Regions from separate parts of the Microbacterium sp. NPDC019599 genome, predicted to be linked through region 2. Evidence: predicted binding sites of a transcription regulator. Region 2 holds the regulator's gene; the other holds the start of a gene.
What was found. The regulator LexA, encoded in region 2, represses DNA repair genes until DNA is damaged. The targets are predictions, from matches to a motif close to TCGAACANNTGTTCGA.
Positions count from the first base shown of each region.

Region 1: the regulator LexA is predicted to act here: its motif matches at 5,520-5,535, upstream of ABZ477_RS18710 (DUF222 domain-containing protein).

Region 1 is NZ_JBEYBL010000014.1:72,058-79,786, reverse strand. Features, by position in the region: gene ABZ477_RS18725 (ATPase, T2SS/T4P/T4SS family) at 1-1,562, shown strand, start outside; partial or broken gene istA (IS21 family transposase) at 2,029-3,241, shown strand; gene istB (IS21-like element helper ATPase IstB) at 3,241-4,041, shown strand; gene ABZ477_RS18710 (DUF222 domain-containing protein) at 4,181-5,509, opposite strand; gene ABZ477_RS18705 (type II secretion system F family protein) at 5,994-7,232, opposite strand; gene ABZ477_RS18700 (type IV pilus twitching motility protein PilT) at 7,234-7,729, opposite strand, start outside.
Region 2 is NZ_JBEYBL010000013.1:81,574-89,302, forward strand. Features, by position in the region: gene metE (5-methyltetrahydropteroyltriglutamate--homocysteine S-methyltransferase) at 1-1,833, shown strand, start outside; gene ABZ477_RS18210 (hypothetical protein) at 1,830-3,488, opposite strand; gene lexA (transcriptional repressor LexA) at 3,598-4,278, opposite strand; gene ABZ477_RS18220 (LysM peptidoglycan-binding domain-containing protein) at 4,535-4,912, shown strand; gene ABZ477_RS18225 (histidinol-phosphate transaminase) at 4,930-6,024, shown strand; gene hisB (imidazoleglycerol-phosphate dehydratase HisB) at 6,021-6,623, shown strand; gene hisH (imidazole glycerol phosphate synthase subunit HisH) at 6,620-7,264, shown strand; gene priA (bifunctional 1-(5-phosphoribosyl)-5-((5-phosphoribosylamino)methylideneamino)imidazole-4-carboxamide isomerase/phosphoribosylanthranilate isomerase PriA) at 7,325-7,729, shown strand, end outside.

The DNA.
Region 1 (7,729 bases), on a different contig from region 2:
TCGTGAACGCGCATCTGGCGACCGAGGCGCAGGTCGCCGAAGCCGTCGCGCTGAACACCGGACACCGGTACGTCGAGCTCGCGAACCTTCCGCTCGACCCGAACGTCGTGGCGCTCGTGCCCGGCAATCTATGCCGCAAGTACCAGCTGATCCCGATCGACAAGCGCGGCGATCGCCTCGTGGTCGGCATCCTGGACCCCAACGACATCGTGGCGCTCGACGATGTCGCGAGCGTCACCGACCTGTTCGTCGAGCCGGTCGTCGTCGCGCGCGACGCGCTGGAGCAGATGTACGAGCGCTTCCTGCGCTCCGACGAAGAGCTCAGCGAGCTGTCGATCGCGATCGAGGAGAACGTCGAGGCGACGACCGAGTCGTTCACCGAGACGATCGAGGATCAGGATGCCGATGCCCCCGTCGTCCGCTTCGTGAATCTCCTGATCGCGCAGGCCATCAACGACCGCGCGAGCGACATCCACGTCGAGCCGGGCGAGAACCAGCTGACGGTGCGGTACCGCATCGACGGCGTGCTGCACGAGATGCAGAAGGCCGACCGCTCGATCCAGGACGGCATCATCTCGCGCCTGAAGATCATGAGCTCGATCGACATTGCCGAGAAGCGCCGGCCGCAGGACGGTCGCCTCTCGGTGAACCACGAGAGCCGCCAGGTCGACCTCCGCGTCGCGACGCTGCCGACGGTCTGGGGCGAGAAGATCGTCATGCGCATCCTCGACAACACGGGTCAGCGCATGTCGATGTCGGATCTGGTGATGTCCGCGCGCAACCTGGACCGCTTCGAGAACGCGATCTCGCGACCGCACGGCATGGTGCTCGTGACGGGCCCGACGGGGTCGGGCAAGTCGACGACGCTGTACACGGCGCTGCGCTCGGTCGCGAACCCCAAGATCAACGTCATCACGGTCGAAGACCCCGTGGAGTACCGCATCGGCGGCATCAACCAGGTGCAGGTCAACAACAAGGCCGGGCTGACGTTCGGCAGCGCGCTGCGGTCGATCCTGCGATCCGACCCCGATGTCGTGCTGGTCGGTGAGATCCGCGACAAGGAGACGGCGATCATCTCGATCGAGGCGGCGCTCACGGGTCACCTCGTCCTCTCGACACTGCACACGAACGACGCGCCGTCGGCCCTGACGCGACTGACCGAGATCGGCTGCGAGCCGTTCCTCGTGGCGACCGCGCTCGAGGCGATCGTCGCACAGCGCCTCGCGCGTCGACTGTGCATGCGGTGCCGCACACCGTTCACCGAGCCGACCGAAGTGCTGACGCCGCTCGGGTTCCCGCACGATCCGTCGGACCCGCCGCAGCTCTTCCGCGCCGCCGGCTGCGCCGCCTGCTCGCACACCGGCTATCGCGGACGTGTCGCGCTGCATGAGGTCATGTCCGTGACCGAGGAGCTCGAGCAGCTCGTCGTCACGCGCGCGACGGGCACCGAGATGCGCCAGGTTGCCCTGCAGCAGGGGATGGTGTCGCTCCGCGAAGACGGCTTCGCCAAGGTCACCGAGGGCCTGACGACGATCGAAGAGGTGCTCCGGGTCTCGGTCTGAGGCCGCGCTGGCGGTTGGGGCAGCTGTCCCCGACCCCGGGCCCCGCGCACAGCCCGCCTTCGATCGCCGAGCCTGTCGAGGAGTCGTAGCCGCATCCGGCGTATGCGGAGGGTGCCCGCTCCGCGATGCTTGCTCCGCGAAGCTGCCCTCGCTCCGCCTTCGGCGGGGCTCCCGCCGGACCCGGTGCCACGCTTCGCTGCGCAAGCTCGCCTGTGCGCACATGAGATGGGCCAGCGACGCACGTCGAGCTCGGCGCCCCAGGGGCGACCGCTGTGCGGTCCGCGAGACCGTCGGCTGCGACGCCGAGCGGCCGGTCTCTCCCCCCGGTCGTTGAGCGAGCGAAGCGAGACGAAACGCCCTCAGCTTCCGGGTAGCCCCTCACTCCCCGAACGTCTCCAGGTGTCGACGGCGGTTGAAAACTGGTCAGTTCCGGCGGTGAAAAGTGGTCACTCATCACGATTGGAGAGTGATCACCTTGGAGGACTGGGCTCTTATCCGGAGGCTGGCTGCGGAGGGCGTGCCGAAGGCGCGTATCGCGGAGCGGTTGGGGATCTCGCGGACGACGGTGTTGAAGGCGGTCAGGTCGGAGTCGCCGCCGCGGTATGAGCGGACGCCCCACGGAGTCGTCGTTCGTCGCGTTCGAGCCGCGCGTGCGGGCGCTGCTGGCCGAGACACCGGATATGCCTGCGACGGTGCTCGCCGAGCGGGTCGGCTGGGCGGGGTCGATCACCTGGTTCCGGGAGAACGTGAAGCGGCTGCGACCGGCGTTCCGACCGATCGACCCGGCCGACCGGCTGACGTGGGATCCGGGTGATGCGGCGCAGTGCGATCTGTGGTTCCCGGCGGAGAAGATCCCGCTCGAGGACGGGACGAGCAAGCTGCTGCCGGTGCTGGTGATCACGGCCGCGCACTCCAGGTTCATGGTCGCGCGGATGATCCCGACCCGGACCACGGAGGATCTGCTGCTGGCGTCGTGGGAGCTGATCCAGCAGCTCGGGCGGGTGCCGCGGCGGCTGATCTGGGACAACGAGGGTGGGATCGGGAAGGGCCATCGTCCGGCGCAGGGTGTGGCCGCGTTCATGGGCACGCTGGCCACGAAGTTGGTGCTGCTGCCGCCGCGCGACCCGGAGTCCAAGGGTGTCGTCGAGCGCCGCAACGGCTGGTTCGAGACCTCGTTCATGCCGGGCCGCTCGTTCACCTCACCGGCGGACTTCAGTACTCAGTTCGCCGATTGGCTGGACCGCGCGAACCGACGGATCGTCCGCACGACCCGAACGGCGCCGATGGACCGGCTCGAGGCGGACCTTGCCGCGATGCTGCCGTTGCCGCCGATCCCGCTGCATCTGGGGTGGCGCAACAGCATCCGACTCGGCCGCGACTACTACGTCCGCCTCGACACGAACGACTACTCCGTCGACCCCACCGTGATCGGACGGATCGTGGACGTCTCCGCCGACCTGGATCGGGTGAAAGTCCGCGCCGACGGGCGGATCGTCGCCGACCACGCGAGAATCTGGGCGCGCGGAACGACGGTCACCGATCCCGCTCACGTGGAGACCGCCGCGCGGCTGCGCAAGCAGTTCCAGCAGCCCCGCGTCGCCGCGGCCGGGAACGATCTGACCCGGGACCTCGCGGACTATGACCGCGCGTTCGGTCTCATCGACGGCGGGCTCAGCTGATGGGCGCCGCCAAGAGCTCTACCGAGTCGGTGAAGCAGATCACTTACCTCGCCGGTGCCCTGAAAGCTCCCCGGATCACCGAAGCCGCCGGCCGGATGGCCGACCAAGCGAGAGATGCGGGCTGGTCGTTCGAGGACTACCTCGCCGCAGTTCTCGAACGCGAAGTGAGCGCCCGCAACGCCTCCGGCGCCGAACTGCGGATCAAAGCCGCCGGGTTCCCGGCACGCAAGACCCTCGAAGACTTCGACTGGGACGCCCAGCCCACCGCGCGGCAGCAGGTCGCCGCGCTCGCTTCCGGCGGGTTCCTGCTCGAGGCGCAGAACGTGGTCCTGCTCGGTCCGCCCGGAACCGGGAAGACGCACTTGGCGATCGCGTTGGGGATCGTCGCTGCCCGGCACGGGCACCGGGTGCTGTTTGCGACAGCGACGGACTGGGTCACCCGGCTCACCGACGCCCATCGGCAGGGCCGGCTCCCCAACGAGCTGGCTCGGCTGCGGCGTTACGGGCTGATCATCGTCGACGAGGTCGGCTATCTGCCGTTCGAGCAAGACGCGGCCAACTTGTTCTTCCAACTCGTCTCCAGCCGCTACGAACACGCGTCGCTGATTCTGACCTCGAACCTGCCGTTCTCCGGCTGGGGCGGGGTATTCGGAGACCAGGCCGTCGCCGCCGCGATGATCGACCGCATCGTTCACCACGCCGACGTGCTCACACTGAAAGGCGCCAGCTACCGGCTCCGCGGCAGAGGCATCGACAGCCTCCCCAGCATCCGCACCACCACCGACGAGACCCCTGGCTAAACTGCCCGCAACTGATCACTTTTCAAGCGTCGAAACTGACCAGTTCTCAAGCGTCGTCGACACCAGGCCCGACGCCGGCAGCGCACAGCCGCGCGCACATTCCACGCCCCGACAAGCTCGGCGGTCGTGCTCCCGCGGGTCAGAAGGGCGCGGGGCCGCCCGCGTCGACCAGCGGCTTGAACACCGGAACCTTCCGCTCCGGCTGCACGACATAGCGACGGCCCAGGGGCGAGATCCACTCGAGCGCCCCGCCGCTGCCTTCGAGCTGTCGCACGATCCAGTCGCCGTGATGCTTGATCGTGTGGTGCCCACGGCATAGGGGACACAGGTTGCAGAGCGATGTCTGACCGCCGTGCTCCCACGCGACCGAGTGGTCGATATCGCATCGCGACGCCGGGACGCTGCATCCCGGTGCCATGCACCGCTCGGCCCGCCACGTGACGAGCCTTCGGAGCCACGGTGGGGTCTCGTAGCGATCCCGGCCGACCGAGAGGACCATCCCGGTCTCGGGATGGGTGAGGACTCGCATCATCGTCGGCGCCGAGCCCACCAGCTCTCGAGCCCGTTCGATCGGGATCGGCCCCAGCCCCTCGACGACGGGCGGCTCGCCGCCGTTCCGCTCGTAGCCCTCCTCGAGCAGCGCGAGTGCCGGCACCGTCACGACGACCGTCGCCGTGATGCGCTGCGCCTGCTCGGGATGACCCTCGGCCCTGCCGGCGAGCAGGAGATCCGAGGCGATGTCCGCTCGAATCTGATCGAGCGTCCGCGTCTCGCCGGGTTGCGCCGCGATCACCTTCGCCATGGCGGTAGTGCGCTCGTGGATGGCGTGCACCTCGACCGCCGGACCGTAGATACCCCAGTACGCCATGCCGTCCTCGGCCTGATCCACGAAGACGCGACGCTTCGCGACCGCCGCCTCGTGCCGCTCAGCCAGCGTCTCGAACCGCGCCGTGTCGATCAGTTTGCGGAGTCGCCGCCGGAACGTGCCGACGGGCTCGGACTCGGCCAGCGCGACCGCCTGAGGAAGCACCTCATCACGAAGCTCGGGCTCGAGCTCATCGAGACCGTCGACGAGGATGCTCGCGTGCCGCTCCGTGATGTCGGCGCGCGACAACGAGGAGAGCACCGCGGGATAGCGGTGGACCAGCGCCTCACCTACCCGCAGCAGCTCTTGTGCGGAGTACTCCGTGATGCGGAGCCTCGCCGCCACCTCGAGCCGCACCGATCGCTCGGCCACCTCATTCAGCCGCCCGTTGCCGAAGGGCTGGGACTTCCCCAGCACCTCGCGTCGCAGGTGATCGACGCTTACGTACTGCTGCGCCGCATAGATCGCCATCATGTCGGCCGTCTCGGCAACGCGCTCGAGTGAGTCGGGTACCTCGAGCGCCGCGACGTCCAGGGCTTCACGATCCGGTTGCCAGGCGCCACTCGCTTCTTCGGGGGGCGGCTCATCGAACGGTTGCTTCATAGGATGACTTTAGAACGCACCTCCGACATTGTGAGCGAGTCGAGAGCAACCGGCCAGCCATTTTTATATTATCTACAGGGATTCTCCACCTCTATGACGCGAGGCCGCTCAGTGGGCGAGCGAAGCGCTTAGCAAGTACTTGGTTGGTCAGTGTCGTGTTTATGTTCCATGCCTTACGTCTCAGCGGCCGCCGATCAACGTTGGGAATGGTGGTGGACCGAACGCGACCGTCATGGGGCAGATCGGATACAGCGATACTGAGCCGCCCGCGCTCTCGAAGCGGATCGCGGGAAGGTACTACCCCCGCCGCGGCACGGGTGCGAAGGCCGAGTCATCTCGACCACGGGCCGCGACCGAGCGGCGATACCCGCGCTGCCCTCTACGCCATCCGATTGCGGATCGTGCGGACAAGAGGAAGCGGCGGCATCCCCTCCCCGGATGCCGCCGCTCCTTCCGCCTCCCCACAGGCGGCCCCAAGCAGTCGCTAACCCGCCTGGCTGATCTCTCCATACAGGGTGAAGATCGGCAGGTATAGAGAGATCACAATGCCGCCGATCATCACGCCGAGGCCGACGATCAGGATCGGCTCGATGATCGACGAGAGCTGCGAAGTCGCCGTCTCGACCTCGTCCTCGTAGAAGTCCGCGATGCTCGCGAGCATGTCCGAAAGCGTTCCCGACTCCTCGCCGACCGCGACCATCTGCGACACCATCGTTGGAAAGACGTTCGCCTTGGCGAGCGGAGCTGAGAACGATCGCCCCTGGCGCACCGACTCTTGGATGTCATGCACAGCCTGCTCGACTGCCCAGTTGTTGGAGGCCTGGGCAACGATTGCAAGAGCCTGAATGATCGGCACACCCGCGTCGAGCATCATCGAAAGGTTGCGGCTGAATCGAGCAACGGCCATCTTCGTGGTCAACTTGCCGAAGATCGGCATCTTGAGCTTGAACGGGTCGACCACTCTCCTGTAGCCATCTTTGTTCTTGTTGCGCAACCAGATGATCCACGCGGTCACGGCGGTTACAACGAGGAGCGGAAGAATCCACCACATATTCCGCGAGAGGTTCACGAGAATTTGGGTCGGCAAGGGAAGCGCCGATCCGAGTCCCGCGAACATCCGCTCGAACACCGGTACCACGAACGTCACCATCGCCAGGACGCCGAGAATGGCGATGACGAGCACGATGATCGGATATGTGACCGCTGCACGAATCTTGTTGTGGAGCTCGTACTCCTTCTTGTAGTTCTCCGCGAGCGAGTCCAACGCGCGCGCCAGGAACCCGCCGGTCTCGCCGACCCGCACGATGCTGATCATGAGTGGCGGGAACACATCTGGGTGACGCGCAAGGGCGCTCGAGAAGGACTGGCCATTCTCTACGTCGGCCTGCACAGAGACGAGTGCCGGCTGCAGCTTGCGGTCCTCAGTCTGCTCGATGAGGATCGCCAGAGTTCGCATCAGTGGCAGTCCCGCATGAAGCAGACCTGCCATCTGGCGCGTGAACAGCGCGAGTGACCGTGCCTTGACGGTGCCGCCGAGGCCGGGAAGCTTGATCTCGCGGTTGAGGCCCGTCTTCGAAAGGGCCTTGATCTCGAGGGGGGTCAATCCCTGGGCGCGGAGCTTGCCGGTCACAGCAGACTCGCTTGCAGCCTCCATGGACCCCTTGATCACAGCGCCGCCGCGCGGATCAATCGCACGATAGTTGTATTCCTGCAGGATCGTCATGTCAGATCCCCTGAATCATGTGCTCAGGTGCGTGGATCGACCATGCCTCGGCATCGAGATCGCGAGGACGAACGTGCACGCCATCGAGGTACTTCGGGTCGACCGCGAACTGTCGCGCAACCTGCTGCGCGATCACGCCTTCCTCGACCATGCGACGGAGATCCTGATCGAGCGTGTGCATGCCGACCTGGGCGCCGGCCTGCATCGCCGTGTAGAGCTGGGCAACCTGCCCTTCACGGATCAGGTTCGCGACGGCGGGCGTGTTGATGAGGACCTCAGTCGCGATCGTACGGCCGCCTGCCTGGGCAAGCGGCAGAAGCGTCTGGCTGATGATGCCCTGCAGTGTGTCGCCGAGCTGCGTCCGGATCTGATGTTGCTGATCCGAAGGGAAGACATCGACGATGCGGTTGACGCTCTTGGCGGCGCCCTGCGTGTGCAGGGTCGAGAGAACGAGGTGCCCCGTCTCGGCGGCCGAGAGAGCAGTCCGGATCGACTCG
Region 2 (7,729 bases):
GTCGTCGGGCCCGTGACGCTCCTCGCACTTGCGAAGGCGACGAAGGTCGCCCCCGCCGACTTCCGCCCGCTCGACCGGCTCGACGACGTCCTGGCCGTCTACGTGGAGCTGCTCGCGAGCCTGCGTGCGGCCGGCGCCGAATGGGTCCAGCTCGACGAGCCCGCCCTCGTGAGCGAGAGCCTCCCTGTCCCCGCGGCGGATCTCGCGGATGCCGCGGCCCGCGCGTACGCCGTGCTCGGCGGCGCGGCCGACCGGCCCGCGATCCTCGTCGCCGCCCCGTACGCGCAGCTGTCGGACGAGGCCTGGCAGGCGCTCGCCGCAGCCCCCGTCGAGGCGCTCGCGATCGATCTGACCCGCGGTGCGGTCCCGCGCGCCGTCGAAGGGCTCGCGACGAAGACGCTCGTCGGCGGAGTCGTCGACGGGCGCAACGTGTGGCGCGGCGATCTGGAGGGTGCGTGGCAGCGCCTCGGGAAGCTCGCTCCGCTCGGCGCCCGCGCTGTCGCCGTGGGCACGTCCACGTCGCTCCAGCACGTGCCGCACGACGTCGAGGATGAGCCCGACCTCGGGTCGCGCCTGTCGTCGTGGCTCGCGTTCGCCGATCAGAAGGTCGGGCAGGTCGCGACGCTCGGGCGCGGCCTGTCGGAGGGCAGCGCTGCGATCGCGCCGCAGCTCGCCGAGGCATCCGCCGCTCTCGCCGATCGGCTGAGCGCGCCCGGCGTGCGCGACGGCGAGGTCCGGGCCCGCGCGGCCGCCCTGACCCCCGTCGACCTCGAGCGCGCCGACGACCAGACGCGCGCGGCGGCGCAGGATGCTGCGCTCGACCTGCCGGTCCTGCCGACCACGACGATCGGATCGTTCCCGCAGACCGCCGAGATCCGGCGCATACGCGCGCAGCACGACCGCGGTGAGCTCTCGACGGCGGAGTACGAGGAGCTCGTGCGGCTCGAGATCACGTCGGTCGTGGGGCTCCAGGAGGAGCTCGGCCTCGACGTCCTCGTGCACGGCGAGCCCGAGCGCAATGACATGGTGCAGTACTTCGCCGAGCACCTCGCCGGTTTCGCCGTCACGCGCAACGGCTGGGTGCAGTCGTACGGCTCGCGCGCGACGCGCCCGTCGATCCTGTGGGGCGACGTCTCGCGTCCCGCGCCCATCACGGTGCCGTGGTCGCAGTTCGCGCAGTCGCTAACCGACCGGCCGGTCAAGGGCATGCTGACAGGTCCCGTCACGATCCTGGCGTGGTCGTTCGTCCGCGACGACCAGCCCCTGGCCGAGACGGCCGACCAGGTCGCCCTCGCGCTGCGCGACGAGATCGCCGACCTCGAGGACGCCGGCATCCGGATCGTCCAGGTCGACGAGCCCGCGCTTCGTGAGCTGCTGCCTCTCAAGGCCGCCGATCAGCCCGCCTACCTCACGTGGTCGGTCGACTCCTTCCGCCTTGCGACGGCGGGGGCGGCGCCCGCGACGCAGGTGCACACGCACCTGTGCTACTCCGAGTTCGACGTCGTGATCGACGCCATCGCGGCGCTGGATGCCGACGTCACGTCGATCGAGGCGGCGCGCAGCCGGGGTGAGGTCGTCACCGACATCGCGGCGTCGGGCTTCGCGCACGGGGTCGGACCGGGCGTCTACGACATCCACTCGCCGCGTGTGCCCTCGGTCGCCGAGCTCGCGGATCTCCTCCGCCGCGCCGTCGACGAGCTGCCCGTGCGGCAGGTCTGGGTCAACCCGGACTGCGGCCTCAAGACGCGCGCGTACCCCGAGACGGTCGCTTCGCTGCAGAACCTCGTCGAGGCGACGCGGCTCGTCCGCGCCGAGATCGGCGTGGCGGTCTAGCGTCGCGGAGTGCGGGGCTTCTTCGCGGGCGCCTCGGCCGGAGCCTCTTCGGAGGTCTCCGCCGGGGCGTCTGCGTCGGCGGCCGGGGCGAGCCCGTTCCCGCCGGGGGCATCCGCGTTCCCGCCGGCCGCTGAGGCGTCGACGGATGCTCCGACGAGCGCCGCTTGCGAGTCCCCGGCCGCAGTCCCGGCGTCCGCGCCGACGATCTCTGCATCGCCCGCGCCCGGGTCGGCCCACACCGCGGCCGCCTCCGCGCGGGCGGCGGCCACCTCGGCATCCGCCGCGGCCACCTCGGCATCCGCCGCGGCCTGCTCGGCGGCGCTCTCTTCGGCGTCGAGCGCCTCGAGCTCCTCGGGGCGCCGCTGCAGCAGCTCGAGGAGCCAGGCGACGGCGAAGGAGACGATGATGACGAGGAACACGTCGCCGACCGACAGCGGCCGGAGAGCGTAGAGCCAGAGGACCGCCACGACCGCGATCACGACGCGGATCGCGATCTTGTAGCGGGCCAGGGCCAGGCCGAAGCCGCCCGTGTTCAGTCCCCGCGAGGCGAGCCGGCGCCGCACGGCCGAGTTCATGCTGCGCACGAAGCCGCGCGAGCGCTCGGCGGGAGCCGACCGGCCCATGAACCAGCCGAGCACGGCGATGAAGACACCCAGCAGCGCGATGATCGCGGCGGTCTGGTGCATCGACGCGATGAGCCCGCCGTAGATGACGTCGAGGCCCGCGACGGACAGGTCCAGTTGGGCGCCGACCTGCCCGATGAGCGGGTAGCCGACCGCGAACCCCAGGGCCAGGGCTCCGCCGCCGACCGCGAAGCCGATGCCCGTGCCGATGACGGCGACGGAGCGCCGGCGGGCGATGAGGATGCCGAGCCCGAAGAGGGCGAGGGTGATGATCGGAAGCCAGAAGCCGAGCGTCGAGGCGATCGCATACGTCGTGCGGATCGTCACGAGTGCCGACCCGGTCCCGATGATGACGACCTTGTCGACGGCCGGGATCACCTGGGCGACGCCGATGCCGCGGTCGATGAGGTTCTGCTTGACCTGCGCGACGATCGCTCCGAGCTGGATGCCCACGCCGTCGTCCGTCATGACGACGAGGCCCCCGCCGTCGGAGGTGGCGGCCGTCGTCAGGGCGCGGTGCGCGGCCCGGGTCGTCGTCGCCCACACGTTCGCGAACGCGTCGGACTCGACGACGCGCGTGACGGCGGTCGTGACGAGGTTCTCCAGACCCGCAGCGGCGGGCGCCTGGAGCAGCTGCAGGGCGTCCTGCGCTCGCGGCGGGAGCCCGAGCTGCGCGATGCCGTCGAAGACGCTCGAGGTGAGCTCGTCGAAGTCGACGTTGGCGTTGACGGCATCCATCGCCTCGTCGATGATGAGCTGCTGCACGGCGGGGTCCTGCGCGAGCGGCGCGAGCGTCGCGACGAAGGCCTCCTCGTCGACGAGCTGTACGCGGGCCCACGCCGCCACGATCGATACCGGGACCAGGATCGACGCGATGACGATGACGAGCGCCGAGACGAACGCTCGCCAGGTGCCGCGCGACCGCCTGGGAGGGGCGGCGGCCGGTTCGACGGGAGCGGTGCGCAGGGTCGCGTTCTCGGCTTGCAGCCGCTCGACCTGGGCGCGGAGGTCGTCGATCTCGGACGAGGACATGTCCCACCTCTCAGTGGCGCCCCCCGGCGCCTTGCGGCCTATTCTGCACCGGTGCCCTCGGGCGTGCCATCGACCAGGCGGGCGCCTCGTCCCGCGTGGGCGACCCGGCTCAGACGGCGCGCAGGACCGCGACGACCTTCCCGAGGACGGTCGCATCGTCGCCGAGGATCGGCTCGAACGCGGAGTTGCGCGGCAGCAGCCACGTGTGGCCGTCGCGCTGGCGGAACGTCTTGACCGTCGCCTCGCCGTCGAGCATCGCCGCGACGATGTCGCCGTTGTCGGCGGTCGCCTGCGAGCGGACGACGACCCAGTCGCCGTCGCAGATGGCGGCGTCGATCATCGACTCGCCCGAGACCTTGAGCATGAACAGGTCGCCCTTGCCGACGAGCTGCCGGGGGAGGGGGAAGATCTCCTCGACCTGCTGATCGGCGGTGATCGGGACGCCGGCCGCGATGCGGCCGACGAGCGGCACGAGGGCGGCGTCCCCGACGGCGGGAGCCGTGTCGGCGGGGTTCTCGGCTGCGGCGCCCGGCAGGTCGATGAGCACCTCCATGGCGCGCGTCTTGCCCGCGTCACGGCGCAGGTAGCCGCTCAGCTCGAGCTGGTTGAGCTGGTGCGTGACGCTCGAGAGGGACTTCAGTCCGACCGCGTCGCCTATCTCGCGCATGCTGGGCGGATAGCCGTGGCGCGCGATGGAGCGCTGGATGACCTCGAGGATCGCGAGCTGCTTGTCGCTGAGGCTCTTGCGGCGCCGGGTCTGGGGCTTGTCGCGGCCCATCGCGTCGCTCATGTGCGGCTCCTGTCTCGCGTCTCGAAGGGCAGTCGTCTTCGAATGTCGGAGGCCCGTGGTGGGGTGGCTCCATCGAAACGGTATCCGGTCCTCGGCGTGGTGCGCAGCATTCGCAGCGCGTGTCGCGTTCGACGGTCCGGCTCCCTTATCGGTCCTTGACATCGGATTCTATCGAAGATAGCTTCGGAATACAGGTTCGGAACCGCCTCTCCCGGCCGAGAGGCGGATCCGAATCTCTTCTCACCAGGAGGACGCCATGAGCGCGATCGGCATCACGACCCCCGGCTTCGCGAGCCCCGTCGTTCCGCGGACGCGCCTCCGACTCACCACGCGCGGGCGCCGGCTCCTCGCCGCCGTCGCGGCGCTGCCGGCGATCATCGCCCTCAGCGCGGCGCTCATCGGCGGTACTTCGGCGGCGCTCGCGTCGCGTGCGGGCGGGGCTCCCGCGGCGACGTTCCAGACGATCACGGTCCAGGCGGGCGACTCGCTCTGGTCGATCGCCGAGGAGGTCGCGCCCGGCGCCGACCCGCGCGACGTCGTCGACGCGATCGTGAGTCTCAACGCCCTCGAGGGCGTGACCGTCTCGGCAGGCGAGCGGATCGCGATCCCGGCTGAGTACGCGCCCGGACGGTGATCCTCGCGAGCCGTACCATGGGAGGGGTGACCGCTCGCCTCGACCAGCTTCCGCTTCGCGACGACCTTCGGGGCAAGACGCCGTACGGCGCCCCCCAAGCACCTCTGCCCGTCGCTCTCAACGTCAACGAGAACACGCATCCCGTGCCGCAAGAGGTCGCGGACGACATCCTCGACTCCGTCGCGCGGGCGCTCCGCGACGTCAACCGCTACCCCGACCGCGAGTTCACGACGCTGCGCGAGGGCTTCGCCGACTACCTCGGGCATGGCCTCACGGCCGACCAGATCTGGGCGGCGAACGGCTCGAACGAAGTGCTCCAGCACATCCTGCAGGCCTTCGCCGGGCCGGGTCGCACGGCGTTCGGCTTCGCGCCGACGTACTCCATGTACCCCCTCCTCACGAGCGGGACGGGCGCCCGATGGGTCGCGGGCACCAGGGCGCACGACTACACGCTCGACCCCGACAGCGCCGCCGCGCAGGTCGCCGAGGCCCGGCCCGACGTCGTGTTCCTGTGCTCGCCGAACAACCCGACCGGGACGCCCCTGACGCTCGAGACCATCGAGGCCGTCTACGACGCGACCGACGGCATCGTCATCGTGGACGAGGCGTATCAGGAGTTCGCGCCGCGCGACGAGCGCTCCGCCCTGACGCTACTGCCCGACCGCGAGCGGCTCGTCGTCTCGCGCACCATGAGCAAGGCGTTCGCGTTCGCCGGCGCCCGCGTGGGCTACCTCGCCGCCGACCCCGCCCTGATCGACGCCCTCCGCCTCGTGCGGCTGCCGTACCACCTGAGCTCGCTCACCCAGGCGGCTGCCACGGCCGCGCTGCGGCACGCCCCGACGATGCTGCGCATGGTCGACGACATCGTCGAGCAGCGCGATCGCATCTCGGCGACGCTCGACGCGCTCGGCTACGAGCCGCTCGACTCCTGGGCGAACTTCGTCCTCTTCGGCGGCGTCGCCGATCCGGCCGCGACGTGGCAGGCGCTCTACGAGCGGGGCGTCCTCATCCGGGACGTCGGCATCCCGCACCACCTGCGCGTCTCGGCGGGCACGGAGGACGAGACGACCGCGTTCCTGGACGCCCTCGCCTCGATAGAATCAGCGGCATGACCGCACGCACCGCGACGCTCCGCCGCGCGACGAGCGAGTCCACCGTCGAGCTCGAGCTCGACCTCGACGGGACGGGCCGCAGCCACATCGACACGACGGTCCCGTTCTTCGACCACATGCTGACGGCGTTCGCGAAGCACTCGCTGACCGATCTGACCGTCCGCGCATCGGGCGACACCGACATCGACGCGCACCACACCGCCGAGGACGTGTCGATCGTCCTCGGCCAGGCGATCCGCCAGGCGCTCGGCGACAAGGCCGGCATCTCGCGCTACGGCGACGCCCTCGTCCCCCTGGACGAGGCTCTCGCGCAGGCGGTCGTCGACATCTCGGGACGCCCGTACCTCGTGCACTCCGGTGAGCCGGCCGGCTTCGAGCACCACCTCATCGGCGGGCACTTCACGGGCTCGCTCGTGCGCCACTGCTTCGAGGCGATCACGTTCAACGCGGGCCTGACGGTCCACGTGCGCGTCCTCGCGGGGCGCGACCCGCACCACATCGCCGAAGCCGAGTTCAAGGCCTTCGCGCGCGCCTTCCGCCAGGCGAAGACGCTCGATCCGCTCATCGAGGGCATCCCGAGCACGAAGGGCGCGCTGTGACGCGACCGCTCGTCGCGGTGCTCGATTACGGCTCGGGCAACGTGCACTCCGCCGTCAAGGCGCTCGACGCCGCGGGCGCCGACGCGCGCCTGACCTCCGACCGCGCGCTCATCCTCGACGCGGACGGCCTCGTCGTCCCGGGGGTGGGCGCGTTCCGGGCCGTCATGGAGGCGCTGCGCGCGAGCCGCGGCGAAGAGCTCATCGGCCGCCGCCTGGCCGGCGGCCGACCCGTGCTCGGCATCTGCGTCGGCATGCAGGTGCTCTTCGAGAGGGGCGTCGAGCGCGGCGTCGACACCGAGGGTCTGGGCGAGTGGCCCGGCACCGTCACCGAGCTCGATGCGCCGGTCCTCCCGCACATGGGCTGGAACACCGTCGAGGCGGGCGAGGGCTCCCGGCTCTTCGACGGCATCGAGCAGGAGCGCTTCTACTTCGTCCACTCGTTCGGGGCGCAGAAGTGGCAGCTGGACGTCCAGCCGCCCTTCCCCGAGCCGACCCTCACGTGGTGCTCGTACGGCGCGTCGCCCTTCCTCGCGGCGGTCGAGAACGGGCCCCTGTCCGCGACCCAGTTCCACCCCGAGAAGTCAGGGCAGGCCGGCATCCGGCTCCTGGCCAATTGGATCGAGGGCCTCGACAGGGGCTAACCTCTGAACTCGTGCCCTGCGCGGGAACCGTCCCGCGGCACGAACACGCACCGAGGATTCATGAACGACTTCGCCTCCCGGCCCGAACTGATCCTGCTCCCCGCGGTCGACGTCGCAGACGGCAAGGCCGTGCGACTCACCCAGGGTGAGGCCGGCACCGAGACGAGCTACGGCGACCCCGTCGACGCGGCGCTCGAGTGGGCCAAGCAGGGCGCGCAGTGGATCCACCTCGTGGACCTCGACGCCGCCTTCGGGCGCGGCAGCAATGCCGGCATCCTGCGCAAGGTCATCAAGCAGGTCAAGGGCGTGCAGGTAGAGCTGTCCGGCGGCATCCGCGACGACGCGACGCTCGAGGCCGCGCTCGAGTCGGGTGCCTCGCGGATCAACCTCGGCACCGCGGCGCTGGAGAACCCGGAGTGGGCCGCCGACGTCATCGGCCGCTACGGCGATGTCATCGCGGTCGGC